DNA from 4 places in the Thioalkalivibrio sp. ALE21 genome. Region 4 is predicted to be linked to each of the others. Evidence: predicted binding sites of a transcription regulator. Region 4 holds the regulator's gene; each other region holds the start of a gene.
What was found. Region 4 encodes FliA, which starts transcription of late flagellar genes. Its sites were predicted from a motif close to GCTAAAGTTNNNNNNNNNNCNGCCGATA; they were not measured.
Positions count from the first base shown of each region.

Region 1: D893_RS14045 (methyl-accepting chemotaxis protein) is a predicted target of FliA. The motif match lies at 2,631-2,658, and genes of this name have one in related genera.
Region 2: D893_RS10435 (methyl-accepting chemotaxis protein) is a predicted target of FliA. The motif match lies at 1,604-1,631, and genes of this name have one in related genera.
Region 3: D893_RS11065 (chemotaxis protein) is a predicted target of FliA. The motif match lies at 2,071-2,098, and genes of this name have one in related genera.

Region 1 is NZ_QKMA01000013.1:30,039-34,249, reverse strand. It holds gene D893_RS10530 (EAL domain-containing protein) at 1-1,005, shown strand, start outside; gene D893_RS10525 (DEAD/DEAH box helicase) at 1,177-2,508, shown strand; gene D893_RS14045 (methyl-accepting chemotaxis protein) at 2,679-4,211, shown strand, end outside.
Region 2 is NZ_QKMA01000013.1:9,405-13,615, reverse strand. It holds gene D893_RS10440 (methyl-accepting chemotaxis protein) at 1-1,532, shown strand, start outside; gene D893_RS10435 (methyl-accepting chemotaxis protein) at 1,727-3,637, shown strand; gene D893_RS10430 (glutathione S-transferase N-terminal domain-containing protein) at 3,686-4,111, opposite strand; gene D893_RS10425 (3',5'-cyclic-nucleotide phosphodiesterase) at 4,176-4,211, opposite strand, start outside.
Region 3 is NZ_QKMA01000015.1:14,723-18,933, forward strand. It holds gene D893_RS11045 (flagellar brake protein) at 1-261, opposite strand, end outside; gene D893_RS11050 (flagellar protein FlgN) at 341-823, opposite strand; gene flgM (flagellar biosynthesis anti-sigma factor FlgM) at 828-1,145, opposite strand; gene flgA (flagellar basal body P-ring formation chaperone FlgA) at 1,238-1,906, opposite strand; gene D893_RS11065 (chemotaxis protein) at 2,129-3,058, shown strand; gene D893_RS11070 (protein-glutamate O-methyltransferase CheR) at 3,254-4,069, shown strand.
Region 4 is NZ_QKMA01000002.1:296,961-301,171, reverse strand. It holds gene flhF (flagellar biosynthesis protein FlhF) at 1-1,355, shown strand, start outside; gene D893_RS03070 (MinD/ParA family protein) at 1,339-2,163, shown strand; gene D893_RS03065 (RNA polymerase sigma factor FliA) at 2,160-2,921, shown strand; gene D893_RS03060 (chemotaxis response regulator CheY) at 2,961-3,341, shown strand; gene D893_RS03055 (protein phosphatase CheZ) at 3,377-4,159, shown strand.

The DNA of each region.
Region 1 (4,211 bases), on a different contig from region 4:
CGGCCGCCAGCGGGGGAGGCCCGCGAGCAGTGGCTCGACGGACTCCTGGACGTGCTGCGCGAACCGTTCCGGCTGGCGGGACGGTCCCTGCGGGTTACCGTAAGCGCGGGCTATGCGGAATTCCCGGTGGACGGGGCCACCACCGAAGAACTGGTGACCGCGGCGGAACTGGCGCTGGACGAGGCGCGGCGCGGAGGAGGCAACCGCCGGGAAGCCTACGTCTCCGGTCTGGGGGAACGCACATCGCGGCGCACCCTGCTGGAAAGCGACCTTCGCGAGGCGCTGGTGCGCGAGGAGTTCGAGCTGTTTCTGCAGCCCCAATATGGCCTGGACCCGTTCGTCCTGACCGGGGTCGAGGCACTGGTACGCTGGAACCACCCGGAACGGGGCCGGGTGTCCCCGGGCGAATTCATCCCGCTGGCCGAGGAAACCGGGCTGGTCATGGCGATCGATCAGTGGGTGCTGGACCAGGCCTGCGCCCACCTGGCGGAGCGGGATGCGCAGGGGCTTCATGTCCCCCGCATGGCGGTGAACCTGTCGGTGATGGAGCTGGAAGACGGGCATCTGACCCGAATGGTGCAGTCGGTCCTGGACCGCTACGGCCTGCAACCGCATCGCCTGGAACTGGAAGTGACCGAGACCATGCTGATGCGTACTCCGGAGAACGCACTGGCCGAGCTGGGGCGGCTCAAGGAGCTGGGAGTCGAGCTGGCAATGGACGATTTCGGCACCGGCTATTCCAATCTGGCCCGGCTGCATCGCATGCCGCTGAACCGCCTCAAGCTGGACCAGTCGCTGGTACAGGATATCGGGCGTTCCCGCTCCAACGAGGACATCATTCGTGCGATCCTCGCGCTTGCGCGGACCCTGGATCTTGAAGTGATTGGCGAGGGTATCGAGACCGAAGCGCAGCGTGATTTCCTGCTGCAGGTCGGGTGTCGCGAGGGGCAGGGGTATCTGTGGTCCCCTCCGGTGCCGGCCGAGCAGTGCCCCTGCCGTGACTGAGCCAGCCCGCGCTGGCTTGTAATGGGGCCGGGAAGGCCGTATGGTGGCGGATTACCGAACGCCTCGCCCGTCAGCGTCCGTTCACTTGATCGTTTCGATCCCCCCGATGTCGTCTTCCCCGATGGGTGCCCCTTGGCCGAGCGTTGAGCGGCGGGTTGCGCTGGAGCACTCATGTCTGACCAACCGACTTTTGCCGGCCTGAATCTGGCCGACCCCCTGCTGCGCGCGCTTTCCGCCGCCGGCTACACCCATCCCACGCCGATCCAGGCCGGGGCCATCCCCGAAGTGCTGGCCGGTCGCGACCTGCTGGCCGCGGCCCAGACCGGAACCGGCAAGACCGCCGGCTTCACCCTGCCGATCCTGCAGAAGCTGGCGGAAAATCCGCCGGCGCGCGCCGGCAACGGCCGTCCGCGCGCCCTGGTGCTGACCCCGACGCGGGAGCTGGCTTCCCAGGTTCACGATTCGGTGAAGACCTACGGCCAGCATCTGGAGCAGCGTTCCATGACCATCTTCGGCGGGGTGGGCATGAATCCGCAGATCCGCGCGCTGCGCAGCCGCATGGACGTGGTGGTAGCCACGCCCGGGCGCCTGCTGGATCACGCGAACCAGAAGACGATCGACCTGTCCGGGGTGGAGATCCTGGTGCTGGACGAGGCGGATCGCATGCTCGACATGGGCTTCATCCGCGACATCCGCAAGCTGATCGCGATGCTGCCGAAGAAGCGGCAGAACCTGATGTTTTCGGCCACCTTCTCCAATGACATCCGCAAGCTGGCCGATGGCCTGCTGACCGACCCGGCCTGCGTGGAAGTGGCGGCACGCAACACCGCCTCGGAGAGCGTGGAGCAGAAGGTCCACCTGGTGGAAAGCCATCAGAAGCGGGATCTGCTGAGCCATCTGATCCGCAGCAACGACTGGGAGCAGGTGCTGGTGTTCACGCGGACCAAACACGGGGCCGATCGCCTTGCGGACAAGTTGACCAAGGACGGGGTGCAGTCCGCCGCGATCCACGGCAACAAGAGCCAGAACGCCCGCACCCGGGCGCTGGAACAGTTCAAGTCCGGCCGCGTGCCGGTGCTGGTGGCCACCGATATCGCCGCGCGCGGGCTGGACATCGACCAGCTGCCGCAGGTGGTCAACTTCGAGCTGCCCAACGTGCCCGAGGACTATGTGCATCGCATCGGCCGCACCGGCCGCGCGGGGTGTGAAGGCTCGGCGCTGTCGCTGGTTGGCGGCGACGAGCTGAAGCTGCTGGCCGGGATCGAAAAGCTGATCCAGCGTCCGATCGAGCGGATGGAGACCGACGGCTACGCGGCGCCGCAGCCGGTGGCGGATGACCGCCCCCGCCGTGGCCGTGGCAAGGGCAGTGGTGCTCCCCGTGGCAAGGGCAAAGGAAATGGCGCCGGCAATCGTTCCGGACGCGGCGGAGGTGGCCCGCGGCAGGGGCAGGGCCGCGGCGCCGAAGGCCGGGGTCGCGGTCAGGCCGCCTCCGGGCGCCGCTGACACGGCTTCCCCGGTGTCGCGGCGCGGCACCGGGGAATGCGGGGCGAGCGTCTTCCGTCCGCTCCCGAAGAAATGTGAAGTAGTACACGAAACGCACCTCCCGGGGTGCGTTTTTTCGTGGGGCTCAAGGCGGCTGGAGTTTGGCCGTCAAAGGGATCAGGAACCGGAGGATGACGATGAAGATACAGGGCCTGCGCCTCAAACTGATCCTGCTGGTGATCGCGGTCAGCACCATCCCGCTGTCCATCATGGGCGGGGTGACCTTCCACAGCATGAAGGGTCAGCTGAACGCCAGCCTGGAACAGACGCTGATCAACGTCGGCGAGCAGGTGCAGGCGGCAGTCGACCGGCGCGTGGTGGAACACGGTCAGGCTCTGCGCAGCGTGGCCCGGGCCGAGCTCGCCGATCCGCGGGATGCGGAAACGGCGCTGGAAGGGTTGCGTGCCGAGTACGAAGGGTTCCGCTGGGCCGGCCTGCTGGACGACGCCGGGGCAGTCCTGGCGGAGTCGGGGCGCATGGCCGAACGCGCCGGGGCGGGCCCGGGCGCCACCCGTGACGGCAAGGTGCGCGCGGCGCAGGCCGGTGACCGCCTGCTGGATGTCGACGTCGGGGCGGATTCCGCCGACGGGCGCTTCATCACCTATCTGGAACCCCTGGATGACGGCCGGGTCCTGGCGGCGCAGCTGCCGATGGACGCCGTCAAGGCGGTGTCCGACCGCGTGGCGATCGGAGAGACCGGTCGCGCCACGCTGTTCAACGGCGACGGACGGCTGATCGGGCACCGGAACATGGACCGGTTCGGCTACGACATGAGCGACTACACCATCATGCAGGCCCCGCTGCGCCATCGCGAAGGGGACCCGGGCGGCGAATTCCTCAGCGGCGACGGTGACCGCAAATGGGGTCTGACCCGGATGCTCCCGGAAATGGCGCAGGAGTATGACGTCCACTGGGGCCTGATCGTCGACCAGACCCTGGGCGAGCTGTATGCCCCCGTGAACATGTTGTGGTGGCTGTTGTGGGGGCTCTGGGTGGTGGCCTTCCTGGTCGCCCTGGCCATTGGCTGGATCTACGCCGGGGTGCTGACCCGGCCGCTGGAGCGTCTGGCCACCGGCCTGGAAGCGGTGGGCTGCGGCTCGGCGGATCTGGGGTATCGCGTGGATATCGCCACGCGCGACGAGATCGGCCGCACCGGCCGTGCGTTCAACCAGGTGATGGAACGGCTGTCGGGACTGATAGGCCAGGTCGCGGACGCGGCCGACGGCATCGCCGCCTCGGCGCGTCAGCTGGAAGGACGCAGTGCGGAACTCAGCCGGGCGACCGGCGAGCAGCGCAGTGACGTGGAGCAGGTGGTGACGGCGATGAACGAGATGTCGGCCACCGTGCAGGAGGTTGCGAACAATACCCAGAGCACCGCGGAGCAGGCCGATCAGGCGACTCAGGCGGTGCATGGGGGGCGCGACGTGGTGTCCGCCACGCAGGAGACCATCAATGCCCTGGCCGGGGAGATTAACCGCTCGCGCGACGTGATCGACGAGCTCAAGGGCGACAGCGACAACATCGGTACGATCCTGCAGGTGATCGAGGAGATCGCCGACAAGACCAACCTGCTGGCGCTGAACGCGGCCATCGAGGCGGCACGTGCCGGGGAGGCCGGACGCGGCTTCGCGGTGGTGGCGGACGAGGTCCGGCACCTGGCGCAG
Region 2 (4,211 bases), on a different contig from region 4:
GCTACGACGATGACCTCTCCGGGTTTCGCCAGACCGTGGTCGACACCAACCGCGACCGCCGGCCGATCTCCGGGCTCGAGGAAGGGGTGGCCGGCCTGGGCATCCGCGGCATCGTCCCGGTCTCCCACGAGGGTGAACATATCGGGTCGCTGGAATTCGGCATGGCCTTCGACGATGCCTTCTTCGAGGACTTCACGGCGGATACGGAAGCCCCGGTGGCCCTCTACCTGCAGCGCGACGGTACCTTCGAGGCGTTCGGCAGCACCATCGACGGCGATTCCACGTTCAGTCGCGAGGAGATGGAGCGGATTGCCGGCGGCGAGGAACTGGTGCGCCGGACCGAGCACGACGGTCGTCCGATGGCGGTGGTCGGGCGTCCGGTGGAAGACTTCTCCGGTGAGCCGGTGGGCGTGCTGGAGCTGATGGTCGATCGCAGCGATTACGTGGCGATGGCCCGCAATGCCACGGCCACCGTAGTGGGTGTGGGCGTGGCCGCCATCGGCCTCGGCCTGCTGCTGGCCTGGCTGCTTTCGCGCAGTATCGTGCGGCCGCTGCGCGATACGGTCGAGCGTCTGGACGACATCGCGTCCGGCGACGGGGACCTGACGCGCCGGCTGGAGGCCGACGGCAACAACGAACTCGGGGATCTGGCCGCGGCGTTCAACCGTTTCGTGAGCAAGATCCATGATCTGGTGAAGGAAGTTGCCGCCGGAGGAGACCAGGTGGCGGCTGCGGCCAACGAGCTGTCGGCGACCAGCGAGCAGACCAACGAACAGGTCGGCCGCCAGCAGTCCGAGATCGACCAGGTGGCCACGGCCATGAACGAGATGACCGCGACCGTGGCCGAGGTGGCCCGCAACGCCACCGAAGCGGCGGAAGCCGCTCAGAGCACGGACAAGGATGCGGCCCATGGCCGGGAGCTGGTGGAGCAGACCGTCAGTGCGATCAACACCCTGTCCACCCAGGTGGAGAACACCGCGCAGGTGATCGAGCGGTTGTCGACCGATGCCGAGGAAATCAACAAGGTGCTGGAGGTGATCGGGGACATCGCCGATCAAACCAACCTGCTGGCGCTGAACGCGGCCATCGAGGCGGCGCGGGCCGGCGAGCAGGGCCGCGGCTTTGCGGTGGTGGCCGACGAAGTGCGCACGCTGGCGAGCCGGACCCAGGATTCGACCCAGGAGATCCAGGGGATGATCGAGCGGGTGCAGAACGGCACGCGCGACGCGGTGAAGGCCATGGAGGACGGACGCCGGCAGGCGCATTCCAGCGTGGAACAGGTGAACGATGCGGGGCAGTCGCTGCAGTCGATCACGCAGTCCATCAGCAGCATCTCGGACATGAACACGCAGATCGCCAGCGCGGCCGAAGAGCAGTCCTCGGTGGCCGAGGAGATCAACCGCAACGTCTCCAACATCACCCAGGTGCTGGACGAGACCGTGGCCGGATCGCAGCAGATCGCCAACGCCTCGGAGGAGCTGTCGAAGCTGGCCTCGGCGCAGCAGGAGCGCACCGGGCGCTTCCGTGTCTGACCGTGGGTCCTGCCGGCCGGGGTGTTGTGCCCCGTGCCGGAGGATGGGTTTTCGTGACGGCGGCCGATTCGGATCAAGGTTTCCGGACGGCCGCCGTTAGTATGTGAAGGTATGCTGATTTGGCCATCCGGCCGGGCAGGGCCCGGCGGAATGCGCATTGATCAGAATGCCGGAACACCAAAAGAGGGAAAGCCATGCTCAGGAATATCCGTATCGGAACGCGCTTGATGGGCGGCGTCACCATCGTTGTGGTGGCGGTCGTGGTGCTCACGCTGGTCGTCGTGATGAACAGCCTCGGCACGATGGCCGATCGCGCGGAGCAACGGGAACTGAACGACCTGAGCGGGCTGCTGATCCGCCAGTTGGAGCAGGAAGCCGAACGGGGCGAATCGATGGCGCGGGCCATCGCCGAGATTCCGGTGATTCAGCAGGCGTTCGCCGAGGGGGATCGTGAGCGCCTGCTGGAACTGACCGAGCCGGGATATGGCCAGCTGCGCGACGAGCACGACGTGCGCCAGTATCACTTCCATACGCCGCCGGCGACCTCTTTCCTGCGTACCCACAGTCCCGACAACTACGGCGACGACCTGTCGGACGTGCGCCAGACGATCCTCGAGGTGAACCGCAATCGGCAGCCGATCACCGGGCTGGAAGAGGGACCGTTCGGCATCGGGATCCGCGGGATGGTGCCGGTGTCCTACCAGAACGAGCACATCGGCTCGCTGGAATTCGGCATGGCCTTCGATGACGCCTTCTTCGAGTCCTTCACCGAGGAAACCGGATCACCCGTGGCGGTACACCTCGATCGTGATGGGGGTTTCGAGGTCTTTGCCGGAACCATCAATGGCGAGTCGGCCTTCAGTCGGGAGGAGATGCGGCGCATCCTCGATGGCGAGGAGATGATCCGCAACGTTCGCCACGACGGCCGCCCGATGGCCGTGGTCGGGCGTCCAGTGGAGGATTTCTCCGGTGAGCCGGTGGGCGTGCTGGAGCTGATGGTCGATCGCAGCGAATACGTGGCGATGGCCCGCAATGCCACCACCACCGTGGTGGCGGTGGGCGTGGTCGCCATCGGTCTTGGTCTGCTGCTGGCCTGGCTGCTGTCGCGCAGCATCGTGCGGCCGCTGCGCCAGACCGTCACGCGTCTGGACGACATCGCGTCCGGCGACGGGGACCTGACGCGCCGGCTCGAGGCCGACGGCAACAATGAGCTGGGAGATCTGGCGGCGGCGTTCAACCGCTTCGTGGGCAAGATCCAGGACCTGGTCAAGGAAGTCGCCGCCGGTGGCGACCAGGTGGCGGCCGCGGCCAACGAGCTGTCCGCAACCAGCGAACAGACCAACGGTCAGGTCACGCGGCAGAAGGACGAGGTCGATCAGGTGGCCACGGCGATGAACGAGATGACCGCGACCGTGGCCGAGGTCGCGCGCAACGCCTCCGATGCAGCCACGGCGGCCCAGACCACCGATCAGGATGCGAACGCCGGGCGCGAGCTGGTGCAGCAGACGGTGCAGTCGATCAACCACCTGACCTCGCAGGTGGACAACACCGCCGAAGTGATCGAACGGCTGTCCACGGACGCCGAGGAAATCAACAAGGTGCTGGAGGTGATCGGGGACATCGCCGATCAGACCAACCTGCTGGCGCTGAACGCGGCCATCGAGGCGGCGCGGGCCGGCGAGCAGGGCCGCGGCTTTGCGGTGGTGGCCGACGAGGTGCGCACGCTGGCGAGCCGGACCCAGGATTCGACCCACGAGATCCAGGGCATGATCGAACGCGTCCAGAACGGCACGCGCGAGGCGGTTCAGGCGATGGAAGAGGGCAAGAACCGGGCGCATTCCAGCCGCGAGAAGGTGAACGAGGCGGGCGAGTCGCTGGAGTCGATCACGCAGTCGGTGACGACCATCTCGGAGATGAACACGCAGATCGCCAGTGCGGCGGAGGAACAGTCCTCGGTGGCCGAGGAGATCAACCGCAACATCTCCAACATCACCCAGGTGCTGGACGAGACGGCCAGCGGCTCGCGCGAGATCGCGAATGCCTCCGAGGAGCTGTCGAAGCTGGCTTCCGAACAGCAGCAGCGGGTTGGGCACTTCCGGGTCTGATCCGGTCCCGAGGGGGCGGCCACGTGCCGCCCCCTGTCATTTGCGGGTTCAGGAGCCCTCGGTATGGCGGTCGGCTCCGGCCCGGTCCGGATCAAAGCGCGACTCGAGGTAGTCGATGATCGCGCCCGACTCGTACAGCCAGCGCACGCTGCCGTCTTCTTCCTCGATCCGCAGGCAGGGGACCTGCAGCTTGCCGCCTTCCGTCTGCAGGGTTTCGCGGTGTTCGCCGGCCGGCTGGGCATTGCGCAGTTCGATGTCCAGTGACAGGCGCTGCATGGCACGGCGCGCCTTGATGCAGAACGGACAGGCGGGAAAGTGGTAGAGCGCGAGGGCGCGGGTCTGTTCGTCCACCCGTGCCTGTTCTTCGGGGTCACGCTGGATTCCGCGCGGGCGGGTCACCTTCTCGCCCACGAGCATGAAGGGCGTGAGTACCAGACGCACGCCGCGGAAAAAGAGTCGGATCAGGGGTCGCATCCGCCAAGGATGCCACAGCTCCGGTGCGCGACCAATCGCGGCGCTGTCCGGTCCGTGTTCTGTGTCAGCCGACCAGCTCGAAGCGCTCGTTCCCGGAGAG
Region 3 (4,211 bases), on a different contig from region 4:
TGTAAACCGCACGGCCACCCCGCGCAGGGTCGCGAATACGCGCAGGGGCTGGCCGGGTCGGATCCGCTGGTGCAGGGAGGGAGGTTGCAGCTGGTCGAGGTAGAGACGCCGCGCGTCGGCATCCAGACGGATCAGCGCCGAGGTGTGCAGCGGGCCGCTTTCTTCCAGGCGGATACTGACCAGGGTCAGGCCATGGTCCAGGTCGCGCAGGATCTGGCCGATGCGTTCCGGGGTGTCGACGGTATAATCGTTGTCATCCATGAGGGCACGTCGCGTCCGAAGTGGGTTCGCGCATCATACACCCTGTGACGGAGTTCACGCCTGTTCGGTCCCGTTCGGGCTAGGCGCGGGTGATGGTCTGGCCGGTGGTACGGCGGTGACGGGCCTTGCCGTAGGGGTCGTAGGTCGTGGCCGGTCCGTTGTCTTCGCCACGCAGGATCTGCATGGACATCTGCACCCGGCGCTGGTTGCGTTCGATCAGCCGGGCGTTGCCCTGGTTGAGTTCGTTGCAGCGTTCGATCGTCGCCCGCAGCGCCTGCCAGCGGTCGTTGAGGTGCTCCCCTCCCTCCAGACGCGCGAACAGCCGTGCTACCCCTTCCGGGGTGAACTCGGCACCGCGGGCTTCGATCCATTGCTGCTGTTTGCGGGTTTCGGTTTCCAGTGCCTGCAGCAGTTCCTGCTTGCGCTGGACCGCGGCCTGCAGCCGATCCGGTTCGCGTGACTCAATGGCCCGGGTTTCCTCCAGCAGGATATCCTCCAGCCGTTGTCCGAGACGGATGGATTCCTCCAGGGAAGGACGAATTCCGGTTTCGTCGGTCACCACCGGATCACCGCAGCAGGCCTTCGATTTCCATCATGCGATCGGCCAGTTCTTCGTTGTCGATCGGGTAGTTCCCCTGAGCGATCGCCTCGCGGATCTCGGCCACCTTCGCCTCGTTGAACGGTGCGGCCTCGCTGGCTTCGCCGCTGCCGTTCATGGCCTGGGCGGCACCGGTCAGGGTGACGGCGTCGCCATTGGCGGCATCGCCATTGCCGGCGCGATCCACCCCGTTGCCGCCGGTGCGGGCGTCGTCGTCACGGCCGCGGACTCCGCCGTTCTGGCTGTCGGGGCGCAGGCCGTTGATGTTGGGGCCTTTGATATCCATGACTTTGTCCTGTCGTTTTACTGGTCTACCGCGTGTATCGGCCGGAATGCCCGAAACTGTAGGGTCAGTTGCGGGATTTCCGTCACATTTTACTACAGGGCGACGCGGACCGTGCCCGATGGCTGGACCTCGCCCTCGATCTCGCGTCCCGAGGACGTGTTGCGCACGCGGATCCAGTCGCCGGCCGTGGCGTCCTCCAGGGCTTCGCCCTGCATGCGGATAGTGACACTGCCGCTGCTGGCGAGGATGGTAACGCGCTGGCCGCGCTGGATCACCTGGCGTTCGTTGACGTGCTGCTGGCCGATGACCTGGCCCTGGCGGATCGCGCGGCGGGTCTGCAGACCGACGACCTCGGATGCGTCCTCGAAATAATGGGTGGCCTGGCGCGACGTCTCGATGCGTTCCATGCGCAGATCGCCCGGTCCCAGGGTCTGCTGGCGCGACAGGTTGCGTCGGGCCACCACCACCTCGGCGTGGCGTTCCACGGCGGCCGGAACGTACACCGACCAGGTCACCGGCCCGGGGCAGCGGATGTTGACCGCGGTATTGCCTCTCGGGCGTCCGCCGGGCGGCAGCGAGGCCTCCAGGGGCTCGTCGCAGCGCTTGAGGCGCAGGCGCTCGTCGACATGACCGAGTTGCACCTCCACATCGTCACCGTTGTGCTCCCCCAGCTGCTGGTGCAGGAACCGTTCCGCGCTGTCACGGATGTTCTGCACCGGCTCGATCTCCGCTTGCGCGCCCGGGGCGAGGAGCGCGAGCATCAGGAGAAGCGCACCCCCGCTGCGGCCCGGGCTGCGGTACGGGAGCAAAGCCTGTAACTTGAGAAGGTGCATGTCCGGTCACCGTTGACCCTGTGTCTTCGTAGCGGGATGCATGCAGATTCCGTGCCATGGTATCCGGGCCTGTCCTGCACGCCCGATGCGTGGTTCAAGCTCCCGCCGGCGCGGCCGTTAGCAGGGAGAACAACCCAGGGGGCGAGAACCGTGAGTCAGTTTATTGACGACGTGAACCAGCGCACGCAGATGGTCGGGCAGAACCGGATGGAGCTTCTGCTGTTCTATCTGGGCGGCACGCAGACCTTCGGGATCAACGTGTTCAAGGTGCGCGAGGTGATTCCGCTGCCGCAGTTGCGCCAGATTCCCGGCTCCGCCGGGGTGGTGCGGGGTGTCACGACCCTGCGGGACAAGACCGTGCCGATCATCGATCTGGCGCGGGCGATGGGCATGCAGTCGACCCGGGCCGGGGCGGACGGGCAGCAGAAGGTTGTGATCACGGAGTTCAACCGCTCGGTGCAGGGCTTCATGGTATCGGCGGTGGATCGGATCGTGAACGTCAACTGGGACCAGGTGAAGTCGCCCCCGCGCGGCACCGGGCGCGAGTCGTTTCTGGTGGCGGTCACCGAACTCGACAACAAGCTGGTGGAGATCATCGACGTGGAGCGCGTGCTGTCGCTGGTCAATCCGCTGCCCACCGAGGTGTCGGAAAGCGTGCGTTCCGCGGTGGCCGAGCAGACACCCGAGCGTCGGGAAATCGTCATCGCCGACGATTCGGTGGTGGCCCGCCGCCAGATCGAAAGCGCCATCCAGGGGCTCGAGTGGCCCTACGTGCTGTGCAAGGACGGGCGTGAAGCCCTGGATTACCTGGAGGAGAAAGCCGCAGAGGGCCCGATCCACGACACGGTCGAGCTGGTGATCTCGGATATCGAAATGCCGCGCATGGACGGTTACACCCTGACGGCAAAGATCCGCGAGAACGAGCGGCTGCGACCGCTGCGGGTGCTGCTGCATTCCTCGCTCAGCGGCGAATTCAATACCGACATGGTGCGTCGGGCCGGTGCGGATGCGTTCCTCTCCAAGTTCAACCCGGACGAACTGGCCAGTGCGGTCCTGGAACAGATCAACAAGACCGCCTGAGATGTCGGTGGTTGCCGGGGGCGAGGGGTTGCCGGCCCGGCCGGGGCGGGTGGCCGGCGCTTGCCGCCCCTTTGCAGGCTGCGGACTCCCGCAAGGCCGCCTCGAAGCCCTATACTGTGGCGGCATGGAATCATCGAACCGAACAACCAGCGGACGGCGGACGGGCCCGGCACGCGTCAAGGCGGAGATGTGTGCGTGATCGATTCCCGTGACTACGAAGAATTCGCGCGCTTTCTCTCCGAGTGCTGTGGCCTGGTGCTGGGGGACAGCCGCCAGTACCTGGTGTCCAGCCGGCTGTCCCGCCTGCTGGATGAATTCGGCTACAAGGACGTGCCGGAGCTGCTGCACGCGCTGCGCAAGGCCCCCAGCCCGAAGCTGCGCACGCGCGTCATCGACGCGATGACCACCAACGAAACCTCCTGGTTTCGCGACGGTTTTCCGTTCGAGATCCTGCGCCACGTGATCCTCCCGGAGCTGGCGTCCACTCGGTCGTCGATCAAGGTCTGGTCGGCCGGGTGTTCCAGTGGCCAGGAGCCCTACAGCATCTCGATGGTGGTCTCGGAATGGGAGGCGTCGCGCCCGCGCCGGGTGGTGCCCGTCAGCATTCTCGGGACGGACCTGTCCGAGGGCGTGCTGGAAGATGCCCGCAAGGGAGTCTATGACGGTCTGAGCATCGTGCGCGGGCTCAGCGAGTCGCGGCGGTCCCGGTTTTTCCAGACCGTGCCCGAGGGGCACAAGATCATCCCCGAAGTGCAGCGCCGCTGCCGGTTTCAGAAACTCAACCTGGTCGACAGCTACGCGGCGCTGGGCAAGTTTGACATCGTGTTCTGCCGCAACGTCCTGATCTATTTCTCGGCCGAGACCAAGCGTCAGGTCCTTGACGGTATAGCGAAGCAGCTCAACCCCGGTGGCTATCTGTTTCTTGGCGCTTCCGAGACGGTCGGGCCCTACAGCAAGGCCTACGAAACCGTGCGCACCGAGTACGGCTCGGTCCTGCGGCTGAAGGGCTGAACCCCTCCACGCCGGGCCTGCAACGGGCCCGGTGCTCGTTTCCCAGCGCGGCGATTCGCCGCGCGGCCGGCCGCGCGCCGGCATCCCTCCCAATCCTTTTCCCTTTTGCCGGCAGCCAATGGCACGGCGATTGCATCGTCGT
Region 4 (4,211 bases):
TCCGCGAGGAGCAGGGCGAGGACGCCGTAATCCTGTCCAGCCGCCGGGTCGACGGCTGGCTGGAGGTGGTCGCGGCCCTCGATGGCGGCGAGGCGCCCGCCGGAACGGCGGAGGGTGACGGCCGGGGTGCCCCGCGGCAGGACGACGCCGGTAGCGGGGCACGCTCCGCCCGGGAATCGGCGCGACAGGGTGTGCGCGATGAACCGGCCCCGCGCGGTGAGCACCCCCGCGCGCCGGAGCCCGCGGCGGCTTCCGCCGGCGGGGGGTCGGGTGCCGGGTCCCGGCAGCGACCGGCCCCGCAGTGGCCCACCGACCCCGAGGTGTCCGCGATGCGTCAGGAACTGCGGGATCTGCGCAGTCTGCTGACGCGGCAGTACGAAGAGAACGAGCAGGCCCGCTGGGCGGCGCGGCATCCACTGGCGGCCGAATGCAAGGCGCGGCTGATGGATCTGGGCTTCCGCGAGCCGCTGGCGCGCAGCCTGGCCGGCAGCATCCTCGACGATCACACCTCGGAGGAGGCATGGGAGCGCCTGCGGGCGCGCCTGTCGGGTGCCATCGTGACCGCGCGCGCCTCCATCCTCGACGAGGGCGGGGTGCTCGCGCTGGAGGGACCGACGGGGGTCGGCAAAACCACCACCATTGCACGGATTGCACTGCGCCAGATCCGCCGCATGGGGCCGGATTCGGTCACCCTGGTCACCATGGACGCCCAGCGCATCGGCGCGACGCGGCAGTTGCAGGCCTTCGGCCAGATGGCGGGAACCGCGGTGCGTGTGGTGGAAACCGAGGCCGAGCTGCGCGAGATGGCGCGGCGCTCGGCGGGCAGCGGGCACCTGATCCTGGTGGATACCGCCGGGCAGTCGCCGCGTACCGCTCCGCGGGAACCCCTGCTGACGGACATGCCTGCGGACGTGCGCGCGGAGACCTGGCTGGTGATCGCGGCCACTACCCAGGGCATGGCCCTGCGCCGGGTGCTGGAGGCTTTCGCCCCCACGGAACCCTCGGCCCTGGTACTGACCAAGCTGGACGAGGCGGAACAGCTGGGCGAGGTGCTTTCGGTACTGCTGGACCAGCCGCTGGGTGTTGCGTTCATGAGCGACGGCCAGCGCATCGCCGAGGATTTCCATCGCGTGGATACCGGACATCTGACCCGCCTGGCGCTGCAGGAAGAACCCGAGCACGGGGCGGCCGATGCCTGGGTCGACGAGGCGATGCAGGCCTGGCGGCGGCGCCAGGCGACGGAACGCGAGGCCCGGCGACCGCGATCCGCGGACGAGCCGGCCGCGGGCGAGGAGCCCGCGCCGCTCGAAATGATTCAACCGGTGCTGAAGGGACATCATGTCACACAACACTAAGCCCCTGAAGGTGGTCGCGGTGGCCTCGGGCAAGGGCGGGGTCGGCAAGACCAATGTCTCGGTCAACCTGTCGGTCGGACTGGCCCGACTGGGACGCGAGGTCATGCTGTTCGATGCGGACCTGGGGCTCGCAAACGTCGATGTGCTGCTGGGCCTGCGTCCGCAGCGGACGCTGCACGACCTGGTGACCGGGGACGTCGAGGATCTGGAAGACGTGATCATCGAGGGCCCGGAGGGAATCCGCGTGGTGCCTTCCGCGTCCGGGATCGCGACCATGGCCAACCTGAGCCGGCCGGAACATCACGGCCTGATCCAGGCCTTCAGCATGTATACGCGACCGCTGGACGTGCTGGTGGTGGATACCGCGGCCGGGTTGCAGGAGTCGGTGACCAGTTTCTGTCAGGCCGTGCAGGAGACCCTGGTGGTGGTCACCGACGAGCCGGCATCGATGACCGACGCCTATGCGCTGATCAAGGTCCTGCATCGGGATCATGGCGTGAACCGGTTCCGCGTGGTCGCGAACATGGTGCAGGGCCGTGCCGGGGCGGAACGCGTGATGCAGAAGCTGCAGGCGGTTTGTTCCACCTATCTGCCGGAGGTCATACTGGATCTGGTGGGCGTGATTCCGCTGGATGATGCCCTGCGCCAGGCGGTGCAGAAACGGGCGCCGGTGGTGCAGCAGTCCCCGGGCAGCCCGGCGGGACGGGCGTTCCTCGAGCTCGCGCGCAAGGTCGACGGCTGGCCGGTGGCCCGCGGCGCCAGCGGGGGGGTTGGATTCTTCGTCGAGAGGATGCTGCAAAGCGCATGAACACGCCAAAGAACAGACTTTCGGGATACGCCCGGGCGGGGACCGGGGGACCGGATCAGCTGGTCGCGGACCACGTCGAGCTGGTGAATCGGATCGCCCATCACCTGATGGCCCGGCTGCCGGCCTCGGTGCAGGTGGATGACCTGGTGCAGGCAGGCATGGTGGGGCTGATCGAGGCCGCGCGGCAGTTCGAAGGCGGCCAGGGGGCGACCTTCGCCACCTACGCCGGGATCCGCATCCGCGGGGCGATGATCGACGAGCTGCGTCGCAGCGACTGGACGCCGCGCTCGGTGCACCGCAACAGCCGGCGGATCTCCGAGGCGATGCAGACGGTGGAGGCCCGCGAGGGCCGCGCCGCTCGCGCTCCGGAGATCGCCGAGGAGCTGGGCGTCCCGGTGGAAACCTACTACCAGATGCTGGATGATCATGCCGGTGCCCATCTGTTCGCGCTGGACGAGGTGGGCGGCCCGGAGGGCGAGGCGGATCGCGTGCTGGAAGGGCAGGAGCAGTCCCCGTCGCGGCGCATCGAGGCCGGGGAGTTCCGCGAGGAACTGGCCGGCGCACTGGGCGATCTGCCCGAGCGCGAACGACTGGTGCTCAACCTGTACTACACCGAAGAACTCAACCTGCGCGAGATCGGTGCGGTGCTGGACGTGACCGAATCGCGCGTCAGCCAGATCCGCAGCCAGGCGGTGCACCGTCTGCGGGCGCGTCTGGGCTCGTGGCTCGAAGACGTCGAGTCCCTGCAGATATTCTAAGGTTCAAACACATTCCCGGAGCGAACTGTGGACAAGGGTATGAAAATCCTGATCGTGGACGACTTCTCCACGATGCGGCGCATCATCAAGAATCTCCTGCGGGATCTTGGCTTCAACAACACCATGGAGGCCGACGACGGGAGCACCGCCCTGCCGATGCTGCAGAACGGCGACTTCGATTTTCTGATCACCGACTGGAACATGCCCAACATGCCGGGCATCGACCTCCTGCGCGAGGTGCGCAAGGACGAGCGGCTGAAATCGTTGCCGGTGCTGATGGTCACGGCCGAAGCCAAGCGCGATCAGATCGTGGAGGCGGCAGAGGCCGGCGTGAACGGTTACATTGTGAAGCCCTTCACGGCCGAGACGCTCAAGGAGAAGATCGAAAAGATCTTCGAACGTATTGAAGCTCAAGGCTGAATACCGCGACCGGCTGACACGGCAAGAGAGACCCGATGACCGAACAAGAGAATGCCTCCGGGGAAGACCGGCTCGCGCTGGCGCGGGAGCTGGTGGGCGCTCTGGAAGGCGGTGACGAGGAGGCTTCGCGCCGCCTGATCCAGGAGCTCGCGCGGCCTTACGAGCGCGAACTGTTCGACGAACTGGGCAAACTGACCCGCGAACTGCACGAGGCCCTGGAGAGCTTCCGGGGCGATTCGCGTCTGGTCGAGCTGGCGCAGGACGAGATTCCGGATGCACGCGAGCGTCTGAGTTACGTGGTGACCCAGACCGAACAGGCCACGCACGAAACCCTGAATGCGGTGGAATCGTCCCTGCCGATTGCCGAGGCGTTCGCCGGGCGTGCCGCGGAACTCACCGAGAAATGGACCCGGTTCCGCAACCGCGAACTGTCGGTGGAGGAATTCCGCGAGTTCGCGCGCGAACTCGATGCGTTTTTCGAACAGACCGGCAAGGACACCGAAGAACTGCGCCGGTTGCTGTCGCAGGTCCTGATGGCACAGAGCTACCAGGATCTCACCGGGCAGGTGATCCGGCGGGTCATCCGTCTGGTCACGGACCTGGAGGAAAGCCTGGTCTCGCTGATCCGCCTGTCTTCCGGGCGCTTGGAGAAGGATGCCCGGGCGGCGGCCGAACAGGCCCCGGAGGCGGAAGAAACCGCACGCGAGGAGGACCGCCGCGGGCATGGACCCGCGGTGCCCCACACTCAAGATTCCGGCACGGATGTCGTTCAAGGACAGGACGAGGTGGACGATCTGCTGTCGAGCCTGGGGTTCTAGGGTCCGTCCCGGGATCCCCTTGCACCGGCAGCCATCTGCCGACGATTCGAGT